DNA from 2 places in the Ensifer sp. B1-9 genome. Region 1 is predicted to be linked to the other one. Evidence: riboswitches for the same ligand, from Rfam matches in the RefSeq annotation. Region 1 holds a riboswitch; the other holds the start of a gene.
What was found. Region 1 has a riboswitch for glycine ahead of ACQ5BM_RS29405 (D-amino acid dehydrogenase). Riboswitches for the same ligand answer to the same signal wherever they lie in the genome.

Region 1 (7,212 bases):
CCCGCGCGGAAATCCGCCCAGACCTGCAGCCAGTCGTCGTACGTCGCGAACTCGGTGGAAGTTCTGGGCGGCTGACCGTAAATCTTCATAGCCTTGAACTGCTCGTCGAAATTATCATAGTCGAACAGCGCTCGAGTTTCCGGATCCATCAACGCGGGTGCCTTCTTCGACACCGTGGAGCAGACAGCCGTCTTGCATACAGATGCCTGAACCTTGGGATCGAGCGCTTCATTGATGAACGCGTAAGCCGTATCGACGTTCACTGCGGTTTTCGGAATGAACCATGCGTCGGCCCAGACGGCTCCACCTTCCTTCGGGTATACGGCGAGGGTTTTGACATTCTGCTTCGCGGTCTCCAGTGGCACCGCGCTCCATACGCAGAAGCAAGCGGCGATTTCACCTGACGCGAACAGGGAGATCACGTCGCCGTTCGACGAGGCGAACACCTTCGTCTGATCGCGGTAAGGTTTCAACTTTTCAAAGCAGTCAGTAAGCTCATCTTTGGTAAGATTGGGGAACTTCTCCCCATAACCCGTTACCTTTGCGATCTGCGGCCAGACGGTGAGCGGATTATCCAAGAACGCGACCTTGCCCGTGAGTTCGGGACGAAGCAGGTCCTCGTAGCTCTTCACCTCGAACCCGACGAGTTCGGGATTCACAACGATGGTGTCGAGACCCCAAACCCACGGAATCGCCCAGTTCTTGCCGTCCCAGTACCACATGCCACCCTCGTAAAACGGAGGATAGAGGTCTTCCTTTTTGTAGTTGGGAAGTTTGGAGGTATCGAGTTCGGTGAGAACCTTGAGTTCGTCGTAGATCGCGTTGTATCCGTTTGAGTACTCAGCGGCGTCGAGGCGAACGGCGTTGCTTCCGACGATCTTCGCGGTGACGTCGTCTTGGTTGCTCATGATGGCGGCACGCATTGTGACGTTATTGGCTTTGCGCCACTCAGCGGTTTCCGGCTCCATTGTGTAGCCTTCCCAGGCCATCACTTCCAACTCGCCACCAACGGCGGCACGTGCGAACGGAACCCAGGCACCCAGCGTCGCGCCTGCCGTAACAGCGGCTGTGCCAAGAAGGAAACTTCTACGGCCGAGCATCACCTCATTGAAAATATCAGCGGTGCGCGCGGGCCCGATTTCTGCAGATTTGTCTTCCGGTTTCACGATGTACGCTCCCAGTTTGAACAGTTAAAGTTCTATTCCCGCATATGGTTTCTTGTACTTGGCCACGCGGGGTTTCCCGCGTGGCGATCGATCGAGCTTCTTATTCGGCCGCGGCAAGCGTGCCGACGTGCTGGCGCAGTTTGGGCATGACCTCAGTGGCAAGCAGTTCCATCGAACGCTTGTGCAGTGCGGGGCGGTCCCAGTCCTTCTGGGTCATCATCAACGAGCCGAACGGACCGCCAACGTCGTCAACAAAGGCGACGAGCTTATCGAGGACGGTCTTCGGCGAGCCAGACATGACCATCCAGTCCAGGCAGTTCTGAACAGTAATGTCCTCATCGAGCGTGTTCATCGATGGCTTGAGGACGCCCAGAAGCTTGAAGGCTTTCATATCCTCGACGATGTATTCGTAGTACCAACGGTACGACGAAGCATCCTCGGCCAGATAGTCAGCCGCTTCCTGGTCGCTGTCGGTTACGAGGAGAGAGCGTGCAATACGCCACTTGTTGCGGTCGGGCCGGCGCCCGGCCTTTTCGCAGCCGACGAGGTACTGGTCCCAGTGGGTCTTGACGTTGGCAACCGGCGTGAAGTTGGCGGATACGATGCTCCAGCCATTTTCGCCGGCTTGGCGAGCGCTGCTTGAGGACGGGCTCATGACCGAGATGGCCAACTCAGGGAAGGGTTGCTGGTACGGTTTCAGCATGGGGCCGAAGCCAAGGCTCGGGATGAGCGTGTTTTCGATTACCACATCCCAATACTTGCCCTTGATGTTGTAAGGCGGATCCTGGGACCAGATCTGATGCATGATCTTGATGGATTCAGTCGTCATCTCGGCGCGGTTTTTGTCCTGCGTGCCGAAAAGCTCCATGTCCGTTACGAGGCCACCTGGGCCAACGCCCATGATGAAGCGACCTTCGGAGAGATGGTCGAATTGTGCGATTTGGCCTGCCAGGCGGGCCGGATGATGCTGCGGCAGGTTGAGAACGCCGGTAGCGAATTTGATTTGCTTGGTTGCGTGGATCAGTGTGCCAAAGAACTGAAGCGGGTCTGCAATGGGCTCACAAGAGCAGCTGATGTGCTCGCCGACCCACACTTCTGCGAAGTTAAGGCGATCGGCGAGGATGACAGCTTCACGGTCCTGCTTCAAAAGCTCCGTGAAATTTCGCCGCTGGTCATGCAGTGGCATCATAAATAGACCGAGGTCCATTTGAAGTCTCCTCTTCGAATTCAGATCGGCCTGTCCGATCCTCACGAACTGTAGAGCAAGCGCCGTGCCAACTTCAAAAAACTCTTTAAATCAATGCTTTGGTCCGCTTCGTCGGCGAGTCTCAAATTGTTCGCTAAGTCTCATGTGTGAGATTCGTGGATGAGAAAAGCTTGGGACTGAGACCCCCCAAAACACAAGGGCCGAACTTTCGTTCGGCCCCGGCGATTTTTCTAAGCCGCCCTGCTTTTCGACGGTTTGTGTTTTCGCTCCACGAGCTCGGCGACTATCTCGGCTGTGGCGGCGGAAAGCGTCCACCCGAGGTGTCCGTGACCCGTGTTGTAGAATACGCCCGGCCGAGAGCCGGTTTTAACACGGGGCATCATATTCGGCATCATGGGTCTCAATCCCGCCCATGGCACCACCCTCGAGGTGGACACGTCCGGAAACAGAGTTCTTACCCAACCCACTAGCGGGTTGATACGATCCTGTCGGATGTTGCGGTTTATGCCGTTGAACTCTGCCGTGCCGGCCACTCGGAATCTGTCCGCTCCGAGGCGGCTGGTGACGATTTTGGCCCGGTCATCGAGCAGGCTTACCCAAGGTGCTCCGCGTTGGCTCTGTTCGTCGTCGAGATGTACCGTTATCGAATATCCTTTGACGGGATAAACGTTTATTCGGTCGCCGAGCATGTTGGCGAGCTTTCTACTACCGACACCCGCACATATTACCACGCCGTCAACGGACAGGACATTGATTTCATTGTTCGTTGTGTTCGCCGGCTTCCAGTAAACCTTCGTGGTCTGCCCAGGTTTTACGTCTTCGATTTCGGCGTCGAAAAGGAACTTTACGCCGCGCTTGGCGCAGGCTTCCGCCAATCCGCGCGTAAATTTGTGGATGTCACCTGTCGAGTCCGAAGGGGTAAAGAAGCCTCCGTAAAAATCGCCTACGAGGGCCGGTTCGATCGACTTGATCTCCTCCTTTGTCACCGGGCGGCGGTCTAGGCCCCCGTCGGTCAGCATAGTGTTCACCTTGCTAGCATGATCGAAGCTCGGCTTGTCGTAGTAGACGTGCAGAATACCGCGCTTTTCCAGATCGAAGTTTATCCCCTCGCGCTCGGCGATCTCGAACACGTGTTTGCGTGCGGCGATTGCAAGCCGGGTGGTTTCGACCGTATTCGTCCGGTAGCCGCCAATGTTCCCCATGAATTCGCCCATCCACGAGTACTTGTGCCAGTTGGGGCTGGGATTCATCAGGAGGGGGGCATCGCTTTTGAGCATCCATTTGATGCCTTTCATCACGGTCGACCAGTGGTTCCAGACCTCCGCGTTACTCGCAGAAAGTTGACCGCCATTGGCGAACGACGTTTCCATCGCCGGGTAGCGGTGACGTTCCACAACGGTAACATCGAAGCCGCGGCGGGAAAGGGCGTAAGCGGTCGTCACGCCGGTGATACCAGCGCCGAGTACAGCAATATGGGGCACTCTATCTCTCCAACAGTTGGTGCCGGGACTTCGCCAGTCCCACAGCCCCCAATCTGTCTCTTTACCTGAGAGCTTATCCCCAGTGGGGGTCCCCTTCGGTGGGCGCAAGCGCCTCTCTCCAGATTGTTCAACTGAGCAGTCTCGTTTGCCTGAGAGTTTCCTGGGGGGTTGCTCCTTCGGCGTGGCGTCCAGCGCCATCTCTCCTGCACAGCCTTCGAACACCCTTAGGGTAGGCACAGGACGCAGAAACGCGCAAGCCCTCGATCGAGAAAAGTTTCAAAGTGGCACGAAAGTTGCTTTCATGGAGGTAGCGAGAGACAAGGGTCTGATTATGCGAGATTTTCTGGTTTATGTGGAAAACGGGTTGCCTCCGGAGTCACCGTACTTCGTTTCAGAACTAGCGGTCTTAAACGCACTAGGTCCTCTCGCAGGCGCAGCGAAAATCAGATCCTGCGCTACCAACTTTCCTGACTTCGAGTCTTTGGAACGCGCGCAATACTTTATCGGCTCCGGGTTCGACACCGCGCGCCTGAAAAAGCACGGCAAACAGCTGCGCGTCGTTCACTGCACTAGCGCCGGCGTGGAGAAATATGTGCCTCTTGACTGGCTCCCGAATGGCGCGGTGCTGACGAATAGCAGCGGCGTGCACGCTCGCAAAGGCGGAGCTTTCGGACTTATGACGGTTCTCATGCTGTGCGAAGGAGTGCCGAGGCATATAGAAAACCAGCGGCTCCATCGGTGGGACAACCGTCTGGCGACGGGAATTGAGAACAAAACGATTGTATTTGTCGGTTTCGGCGCATTGGGGTCGGCGATTGCCGACCATCTCCGTCCTCTCGGAGCGAAGATAGTGGCGGTTACGCGATCAGGGGAAGCCGGCTCGCCAGCAGACCAGGTCTTCGCGGTCTCCAATCTTGACAAGGCTTTACCTCTCGCTGACTGCCTTGTTGTCAGCTGCCCGCTTACCACGTCCACCAGAGGACTGATCGGTGAAACGGAGCTTGCGCTCCTAAAACCCGGCGCATCGCTGTTCAATATTGCGCGCGGCCCCGTCGTTGATACGAAGGCGCTCGCAACAGCCCTCGTCGATGGCAGGTTGAGTGGAGCTGCTCTTGATGTCTTCGACCAGGAACCTCTCCCCGCCGATAGCCAACTCTGGGACGTTCCGAACCTTATGATCTTCCCCCACATCTCTTGTGACGACGCGGACGGTTACGTCGATCGTTGCCTATCGATTTTTGCAGACAACGTGCGCAGGGACCTCCAAGGACAGCCCCTGCGCAACCGCGTCGATGCAGTCGCCGGATATTAGAACCAAAGGAGAATGAAATGCCCAAACCCTATCTTGAAACCGTGGTCCTGTCTCACCAGGGCGCGTCCGACGCCCTCGCCGCCGCTGTAGCAAAGGCAGAGCAGATGTCCGTCCCGCAGTGCATCTGCATCGTAGACGCAAGCGGCGAGACAATCGCGAGCCTCCGGATGGACGGCGCGAAATACTTGAGCATGCAGACCGCGAGGGCGAAGGCCCGCACCGCGGCTTCCATCCGCAACAAAACGGGTGGAATGACACCGGAATTTGCTGTCGCCGCTGGTATCGCGACCTCGGGCGGCGTGACGAACCTTCCGGGCGGGCTGCCGATTAAATTCGACGGTAGGCTCGCGGGAGCAATCGGCGTCGGCTCAGGAACGGGCGATCAGGACATTGAGGTCGGAAAAGCCGCGCTGGCAGCGATCGGCGCGGACCCGATCGACTAAGTTCTGAAAACGGCGGGCGGCGATCCTTCGCCGTCCGCCAACGATAGTGGACTATTGGAGGGCGAGATGCTGGCTAGTGAACAAATCGAAGTTTCCGCTGACCACACGTCAGACAGATCACTCTGGCATTCTACGCGAGAGGCGCGAGTGCCACTGAACCGGATTAAGACCATTTCAGATGTCGTCATTCCTGGCGCGCAGCTGGGCAGGACGATCGGCTTCCCGACCGCAAACATGGTCCTGGGCGAGGATGTCGATCTCGAGGCCGGAATCTACGCAGTCCAGTTCATACGTGAATCGGGAGAATGCCACTGGGGCGTAGCGAGCTTCGGAAGGCGGCCCACGGTAGTCGAGAATGGAGAATTGATCCTCGAGACGTACGTGCTCGACTTTGCCGACGACCTCTATGGGGAAACGTGTTCAGTCGGATTCGTGAGATTCCTTCGCCCGGAACTCCGTTTCGAAGGTCTGGAGCCGATGATCGAACAAATCCGCAAGGACGTTGTCCTGGCGAGGAGGGTGCTGGCGTCCGAATGCCCGATTGGTCCCGTCGGCGTGGCAGGTGGAGGCGGGACATGAAGTATCACCAGATCGAAGCGTTTTATCAGGTGATGCTTACGGGTAGCATGTCGAAAGCTGCAAAGAACCTGGGCCGCACGCAGCCGGCCGTGAGCATGACGATCTCTACTCTCGAGGACCAGCTGACCACGGTTTTGTTCGACCGCCATGCGGGTCGGATCACGCCTCGCGCCGAAGCGGATGTGCTCTTTGAGCAGATAAGCCCGCTTATGGCGCAGATCAACGATATCCGCCATCGTTTCGGACAGCTCACCTCGATTGAGGTTCCCCGCGTTTCCATCATTTCCTCAAACAACACGGGAAACTATCTCGTCCCATCGGCGATTGCCGGGATCGCGTCTCAAGGGCAGCAGCTGCGGCTGATGACGGCCACGTCGGCTGCGATCGTCTCGGAGATGGAAAACCAGCGCCACGACATCGCGCTCACCGATGAGGGGAAATCCGAGGTTCTGACGAATTCCTCGTTATTCGAAGCGGAGGTGTTCGAAGTACCTGTCTATGCAATCTGCCAGAAGGGGCTTCTCGCTGGCCAGGGGGCGGTCTCGATCGGAACCCTTAAGGGCCTCGATGTCTCGACGCTCTACGAAGAAAACCGGGCCACGCACCAGATCAGGGCGCAGTTGGGGCCTCCACGTGTCGAGTTCGCAAGCTTCTTTCCCATGGCATGCTTCTCGGTCATGAACCGAGGCGTCGCGGTTGTCGACAGCATCACTTGCTCGACAATGCAGGCGCTGACGTCGGACACGCTCGATGCTGATTATCACCGAATCTCCGACGTACAGCCGTCGCGATACTACCTGATCCGGCCGCGATACCGCCCCCGTTCCAAGGTTGCCGACCAGTGCTACGAGGCTTTGAGAAAGGTGTTGCGCGCTCATCAGGCCGACGAGGTGAACGGCGCGCCAGTTTCCGTTTCGCACACGGGACAACCATGGCGAAGGTGAGAGACATTGCAGACATCGTCGGCGCATCCCCAACTGCCGTCTCCCGGGTTCTGAGCGGGGATCCGACCTTCAAAACGACA
Region 2 (7,212 bases), on a different contig from region 1:
CGCCGCTAAGACACATCTCCATGTTCTCGGAGATGATCGAGGACGATCTGGCAGCAGGCGACCAGGCCGAACTCGCCGAGAATGCGCGTCATCTGCGCGACAGCGTGAAGCGGATGAACAGGGTGATCGACAGCCTGCTCGACTATGCGCAGATCGCGCACCGGATCAGCCAATGGACAAAGGTGCGGCTGGCGGACATCGTCGCCGAGACGCTGACGATGCTTGCCGGCGACGTGCAGGAAGCGCAGGCAACCTTCGAGATCGGCGACCTGCCGGAGGTGGATGGGGATCCGGAGCTGCTTCGCCGCCTGGTCCAGAACCTGATCGGCAATGCGGTCAAGTATCGGCACGCCGACCGCCAGCCGGTGATCCGCATTCAGGGCGGCGTCGCCGATCAGATCGTCGAACTGGTGGTCGAAGACAATGGCATCGGCATCGATCCGCGCTTTTCGACACGGATATTCGAGGTGTTCCAGCGGCTGCACAAGGATGAATCGGTCTATGGCGGCACGGGGATCGGTCTGGCTCTGGCCAAACGGATAGCCGAAAGCCACGACGGCTCGATCCGGCTTGACACCACCTTCCGCGAAGGCGCACGTTTCATCGTGCTTCTTCCGAGGCGGCTACGGAAGGCAAACTAGGGCGGAACAGGTGGTCTCGACGCCAAAGCGACTGCTCTTGGTGGAGGACGACGCGCATGACGCGCGCTTCGTGACGCGTGCCTTCGCGCAGGTGGACGAGACGATCGACCTGGTGCTGGCGGCAGATGCAGACGAAGCGATCGCCCAGCTTGCTCAAACCCATTTCGACTATGTGCTCCTGGATATCAAGCTGCCCGGCAGCGACGGTATCGAGCTTCTGCGGCGCATCCGCAGGGGACAGGCAACCGTCCTTGTTCCCATCATCGTGTTGACATCGTCCAGCAATCCGACCGACGTGCTCCATTGCTATCGCGCCGGCGCCAATGCCTATGTGGCCAAACCTGCCTCGGTCGCCGGCTACCGGCACTTTGCCGAGGCCTTCGTCCGCTTCTGGATCGAAAATACCATCCCGCCTCCCGGAATGAGCTCGCGTCGGTAAGTGCGCGGTCCGCAAAGACGCAGGCAGGCGAAGGCTTCACGTCCTTGTGCCGGTCTTTGTCGATTTCGGAGTTGAATCTGGATGGGGGCGCGGGGCGCGCTGTCACGGTCGCCGGATGGAGCGGGAGAAACCGGCGGAGCGAGCCCCGCCGGTTCGTTTGACGTTACTCTGCCGCTTCCGCGTAGCTTTCCAGCGGCGGGCAGGTGCAGACGAGGTTGCGGTCGCCATAGACGTTGTCGACGCGGTTGACCGGCGACCAATACTTGTCGACACGGAAGGCGCCCGGCGGGAAGCAGGCCTGCTCGCGCGAATAGGGACGATCCCAATCGCCGACCAGGTCTTCGACCGTGTGCGGAGCGTTCTTCAGCGGATTGTTGACCTTGTCCATGCGACCTTCCTCAATGGCGCGGGCTTCCTCACGGATCGCCAGCATCGCATCGCAGAAGCGGTCGATTTCAGCCTTGGTCTCCGACTCGGTAGGCTCGATCATCAGCGTTCCGGCAACCGGCCAGCTCATGGTCGGCGCATGGAAGCCGCAGTCGATCAGGCGCTTTGCCACATCGTCCACCGTGACGCCGGCGCTTTCGACCAGCGGACGGGTGTCGATGATGCACTCATGCGCGACACGCCCCTTCGACGACTTGTAGAGCACTTCATAGGCGCCCTTCAGCCGGGCGGCGATGTAGTTGGCGTTGAGGATCGCCACCTTCGTCGCCTGGGTCAGGCCTTCGCCGCCCATCATCAGGCAGTAGCTCCAGGAGATCGGCAGGATCGAAGCCGAGCCGAAGGGAGCCGCCGAGACCGCGCCCTCATGTCCGTCCGTTTCCGGATGGCCGGGCAGGTAAGGGGCCAGATGCGCCTTGACGCCGATCGGACCCATTCCGGGACCGCCGCCGCCATGCGGGATGCAGAAGGTTTTGTGCAGGTTCAGGTGGCTGACGTCGGAGCCGATGTCGCCGGGGCGGGCAAGGCCGACCATGGCGTTCATGTTGGCGCCGTCCATGTAGACCTGGCCGCCGTGCTTGTGGACGATCTCGCAGACCTCGCGCACGTTCTCCTCGAACACGCCATGGGTCGAGGGATAGGTAATCATGCAGCACGAGAGGTTTTCCGCGTACTGTTCTGCTTTCGGACGGAAATCGTCCATGTCGATGTCGCCGTTGTCGCTGACCTTGACGACGACGACCTTCATGCCGGCCATCTGGGCCGAAGCAGGATTGGTGCCATGCGCGGAGGTCGGGATCAGGCAGACGTCGCGATGGCCGTTGCCATTGGCGATGTGATAGGCGCGGATCGTGAGGAGACCGGCATATTCGCCCTGGGCGCCTGAGTTCGGCTGCATCGAGATCGCGTCATAGCCAGTGACGGCGCAGAGCTTTTCCGACAGATCCTCGATCATGTGCTGGTAGCCAGCCGCCTGATCCTTCGGCACGAAGGGATGGATCTCAGAGAATTCCGGCCAGGTGATCGGCAGCATTTCCGCGGTCGCGTTCAGCTTCATCGTGCACGAGCCGAGCGGGATCATCGCCCGGTCGAGCGCGAGGTCACGGTCCGACAGACGGCGGATGTAGCGCGTCATCTCGCTTTCGGCGCGGTTCATGTGGAAGATCGGATGCGTCAGGTACTCGCTGGTGCGTAGCAGCGCTTCCGGCAGACGGTAGTCCGGGTCGAACTGCTCGACCTTGAAGTCGCCGCCGAAGGCGCGCCAGACCGCCTCGAGCGTAACCGGGCGCGAACGCTCGTCGAGGCTGATGCCGATCTTGGTGTCGCCGATCTTGCGCAAGTTGACTTCCTCGGCGACCGCGGTCTTGAGGATGATACCCTGCAGCTTGCCGACTTCGACGGTGATCGTGTCGAAGAACACGTCGGGCTCGACGGTGTAGCCGAGCTTTTCGAGGCCCATGGCGAGACGGACGGTCTTCTGGTGAACGCTCTGAGCGATCGCCTTGATGCCCTTCGGGCCGTGGAAGACGGCATACATCGAGGCCATGACGGCGAGCAGCACCTGCGCCGTGCAGATGTTCGACGTCGCCTTTTCGCGGCGAATATGCTGTTCGCGGGTCTGCAGCGACAGCCGGTAGGCGCGGTTGCCGCGCGCATCGACCGATACGCCGACAAGACGGCCGGGCATGGAACGCTTGTGGGCGTCCTTGACCGCCATATAGGCGGCATGCGGACCACCGTAACCGACCGGGACACCGAAACGCTGGGTGCAGCCGATGGCAATGTCTGCGCCCATTTCGCCCGGCGATTTCAGGAGCGCCAGGGCCAACGGATCGGCGGCGACGGTGGCGACCGCCCCGGTCTGGTGCAGACGGGCGATCAGCCCGGTGAAATCATGCACGTGGCCGTATGTGCCCGGGTACTGGAAGATGGCGCCGAAAACGTCGACCGGATCGAGGTCGGTGAACGGATTACCGACGACGATCTGCCAGCCGAGCGGCTCGGCGCGCGTCTTCAAGAGAGCGATCGTCTGCGGGTGGCAGTTCTCGTCGACGAAGAAGGTCTTGGCCTTCGACTTCGAGACGCGCTCGGCCATGGCCATGGCTTCAGCGGCGGCGGTCGCTTCATCGAGCAGCGAAGCATTGGCAACGTCGAGGCCGGTCAGGTCGCAGACCATGGTCTGGTAGTTGAGCAGCGCTTCGAGACGGCCCTGGCTGATTTCCGGCTGGTAGGGCGTATAGGCCGTGTACCAGGCCGGGTTTTCCAGGATGTTGCGCTGGATGACCGGCGGCGTGATCGTGCCATAGTAGCCCTGACCGATCAGCGAGACGAGCTTCTGGTTGCGGTTGGCCGTTTCGCGCATCTTGTCGAGCGCTTCGCGCTCGGTCATCGGCGCACCCCAGGAGAGCGGGGTCTTCTGGCGGATCGACGGCGGGACAGTGTCGTCGATCAATGCATCGAGCGTCGGATAGCCGACGACCTTCAGCATCTCGTCCATTTCGGCCGGCGACGGGCCGATATGACGCCGATTGGCGAAGTCATACGGCTTGTAGTCAGTAAAGGTGAAATCCTTGGGCATGCTCATCAGGCGACGAGCTCCTTATAGGCCGCTTCATCGAGAAGGGCGTCGGCATCGCCGGGATTGGCGAGCTTGAGCTTGAAGAACCAGGCAGCCCCTTGCGGGTCGCTGTTGACCAGCGACGGATCGTCGACGATCGCCTGGTTCACTTCGACGATTTCGCCGTCAAGCGGACAATAGACGTCGGAAGCTGCCTTGACGGACTCGACGGTGGCAGCGGAATCGCCCTTCGAGAAGGTCGAGCCGGTTTCCGGCAGTTCAACGAAGACGAGGTCGCCAAGCTGGCCGGCGGCGTGCTCGGTGATGCCGACGGTCGCGACACCAGCTTCGATCTTCAGCCACTCGTGTTCCTCAGTGAACTTCAACATGTGCGCTCTCTCCTGATCAGCGTTTGTAGGTTTGTTTGACAAAGGGCAGGGCGGCGACCGCGACAGGCAGGTACTTGCCGCGCACTTCCGCAAAAAGGGTGGTGCCGTTTTCGGCGTGGCCGACGTCGACGTAGCCCATGGCAACCGGACCATCGACGGAGGGGCCGAAACCACCCGAGGTCACCTGGCCGACCGAGGTCTTGCCCTCGGCGTCGGCGAAGAGCTTGGCGCCGCCGCGAACCGGCGCGCGTCCCTCCGGCTTCAGCCCGACGCGACGGCGCGAAGCGCCATCGGTCAACTGGCCGAGGATGCGACCGGCGCCCGGGAAGCCGCCTTCGCGGGCGCCACCGGCGCGGCGCGCCTTCTGCATCGCCCATTCGAGCGCTGCTTCCACCGGGGTCGTAGTCGTGTCGATGTCGTTTCCGTAGAGACAAAGGCCGGCTTCGAGGCGCAGCGAATCGCGGGCGCCGAGGCCGATCGGCTTGACGTCGGGATGTTCCAGAAGGCGCTGGCTCACATCGACGGCGGAGGCGACGGGAATGGAGATCTCGAAGCCATCTTCGCCGGTGTAGCCCGAGCGGGAGATAATGCAGGTGACGTCGTGCAGGTCCGCCTCGGCAACGTCCATGAAGCGCATGTCGGAGACATCGGCCCAGAGTTCGCCAAGAACAGCTTCGGCACGCGGCCCCTGAAGCGCGATCAGCGCCCGATCCTCGATCATCGTCACGTCGCAGGTATCGGAAAGGCCTTTCTGCAGCAGGTCGAAGTCGGCGTCCTTGCAGGCGGCGTTGACGACGAGGAACAGATGGTCGCCGCGATTGGTGATCATCAGGTCGTCGAGGATGCCACCTTCGGCATTGGTGAAGAGGCCATAACGCTGGCGTCCTTCGGCGAGGCCGAGCACATCGACCGGTACCAGCTTTTCGAGCGCCAGCGCCGCGTCTTCGATCTTGCCGGACTTCGGCCGGACGATGACCTGGCCCATGTGCGAGACATCGAAGAGACCGGCGGCAACCCGGGTGTGCTGGTGTTCCTTCATCACGCCATCAGGGTACTGCACCGGCATTTCGTAGCCGGCAAAGGGCACCATGCGCGCGCCCAGAGAAAGGTGCAGCGCATGCAGCGGCGTATGTTTCAAATGAGGATTGTCTTCCAAATCCGGCCTCCAGGTCTGGCGCTCTCGCGCCGGCTCACACTTCCGGCGTCAATCGCCGTCGATTCGAGCCCCCTCTGTCCCTTTGCCTGAGATTGTTATCCCTTCGGCGAGCGCAAAAGCGCTTCTCTCCAGAGTCCTACCGGCACCTTGCTGGTCCTTTGGCCTGAGAGTTTCCGGGGCGGTTGCTCCTTCGGCACCGGAGTGAACCGGTTTCTCCCAACAAGATCGTCTCCAGATAACGGCGAAGGCGGGAGCTTGGCAAGGGGGCGGTGTCGCGGTGAAACACATTTTTGTCGCATGACCAAAAGACGCAGCCGAGGCCACTGCGGCAATTCTGCCTTTGCTTTCTTCTCCGGTTGAGGATAACCCAAGATCGATACGAGAGCGGGGATGGGAAAAATCTGTGCGGTTTTCCATCCGCATCCCGCTCTAACCCACAAGAGTCGATCGGATGACAGGGCGCGAAGGCAAATTCGGGATAGCAGTGCGGCTGATCGCCGTATTTGCGCTCGTTTTCCTGACCTTTGCCCACAAGCCGCTCAGCGCCAAGACGCTGACACCGGCCGAGATCGCCGCCTATCAACTGCCTGACGGTACGCTCGCCGAAATCTGCTTCGGCACGGACGGCGTCGACCACCAAAGCGGCAAGGGCCAGTCCATGGCCCCGGTCTGCGAAGCATGCCGTCTTTCGAGCGCGATCCTTCTGCCGGTTCCACCCGTGGAAAGCGTTCGCGCCGATACAGGCACATGGCTCGTTTCGCCCATCCTGATAGAAAACGATGCTGCCCATCAGCATCTGCGCCTCCTGCCGCCTTCGCGCGGGCCGCCGGCGCATTCGTAATCCTCCGCTCGCATCCCATTCAATACGCCGCCGCCAAGCGGCTTGGACCACCGGCAACCGGGCAAGGGCCCGGCGCGTGGTCAGGAGATTACGATATGACAAAGACCAGGATCGCTTCACTTTCGCTCGGCCTTACCCTTGCCGCAAGCGGCATTGCCCACGCGCACGCCACGTTTGAAAACAACACGGCGCCGGTTGAAAGCACCTTCAAGGCGGTGCTGCAGGTGCCGCATGGCTGCGACGGCAAGCCGACGACGGAAGTGCAGATCAAGCTGCCGGAAGGATTTGTCCTCGCTCAACCGCAGCCGAAGCCCGGTTGGGAAATCGAAATCATCAAAGGCGACTACCAGAAGACCTACGACAATCACGGCAAGAAGGTCTCGTCCGGCCCCCTGGAAATCCGCTGGAAGGGCGGCAGCCTGCCGGACGAATATTACGACACCTTCGTCGTCCGCGGCAAAGTATCGGGCTTCGACAAGGAGACCGTGCTTGCATTCCCGACCACGCAGCTTTGCGGGACCGACGGCAAGGTCGTCTGGGACCAGGTCGCTGCCGAGGGCCAGAATGCGCATGACCTGAAGAGCCCGGCGCCGACCGTGACGGTAACGATGGCCGATGCAGCCGATCCCCATGCCGGCCATGGCGGGCATATGGCTGCTGCCGACGGGTCGGCAAAGATTGGCGATCTCGAGATTTCGGGCGGGTCGCTGAAAGCGATGCTGCCCGGCGCCAAGGTCGGTGGCGG

Region 2: linked by a shared signal. The riboswitch ahead of gcvT (glycine cleavage system aminomethyltransferase GcvT) and the one ahead of ACQ5BM_RS29405 (D-amino acid dehydrogenase) in region 1 are both predicted to bind glycine.

The regions. Positions count from the first base shown of each region.
Region 1 covers NZ_JBCHVG010000019.1:5,212-12,423, reverse strand. Annotated here, with positions in the region: gene ACQ5BM_RS29415 (ABC transporter substrate-binding protein) at 1-1,166, opposite strand, end outside; gene ACQ5BM_RS29410 (LLM class flavin-dependent oxidoreductase) at 1,267-2,373, opposite strand; gene ACQ5BM_RS29405 (D-amino acid dehydrogenase) at 2,604-3,854, opposite strand; glycine riboswitch at 3,981-4,070, opposite strand; gene ACQ5BM_RS29400 (D-2-hydroxyacid dehydrogenase) at 4,156-5,166, shown strand; gene ACQ5BM_RS29395 (GlcG/HbpS family heme-binding protein) at 5,184-5,609, shown strand; gene ACQ5BM_RS29390 (riboflavin kinase) at 5,676-6,188, shown strand; gene ACQ5BM_RS29385 (LysR family transcriptional regulator) at 6,185-7,132, shown strand; gene ACQ5BM_RS29380 (LacI family DNA-binding transcriptional regulator) at 7,120-7,212, shown strand, end outside.
Region 2 covers NZ_JBCHVG010000011.1:59,684-66,895, reverse strand. Annotated here, with positions in the region: gene ACQ5BM_RS20935 (sensor histidine kinase) at 1-641, shown strand, start outside; gene ACQ5BM_RS20930 (response regulator) at 652-1,080, shown strand; gene gcvP (aminomethyl-transferring glycine dehydrogenase) at 1,244-4,108, opposite strand; gene gcvH (glycine cleavage system protein GcvH) at 4,108-4,470, opposite strand; gene gcvT (glycine cleavage system aminomethyltransferase GcvT) at 4,487-5,626, opposite strand; glycine riboswitch at 5,768-5,855, opposite strand; gene ACQ5BM_RS20910 (hypothetical protein) at 6,078-6,467, shown strand; gene ACQ5BM_RS20905 (DUF1775 domain-containing protein) at 6,563-7,212, shown strand, end outside.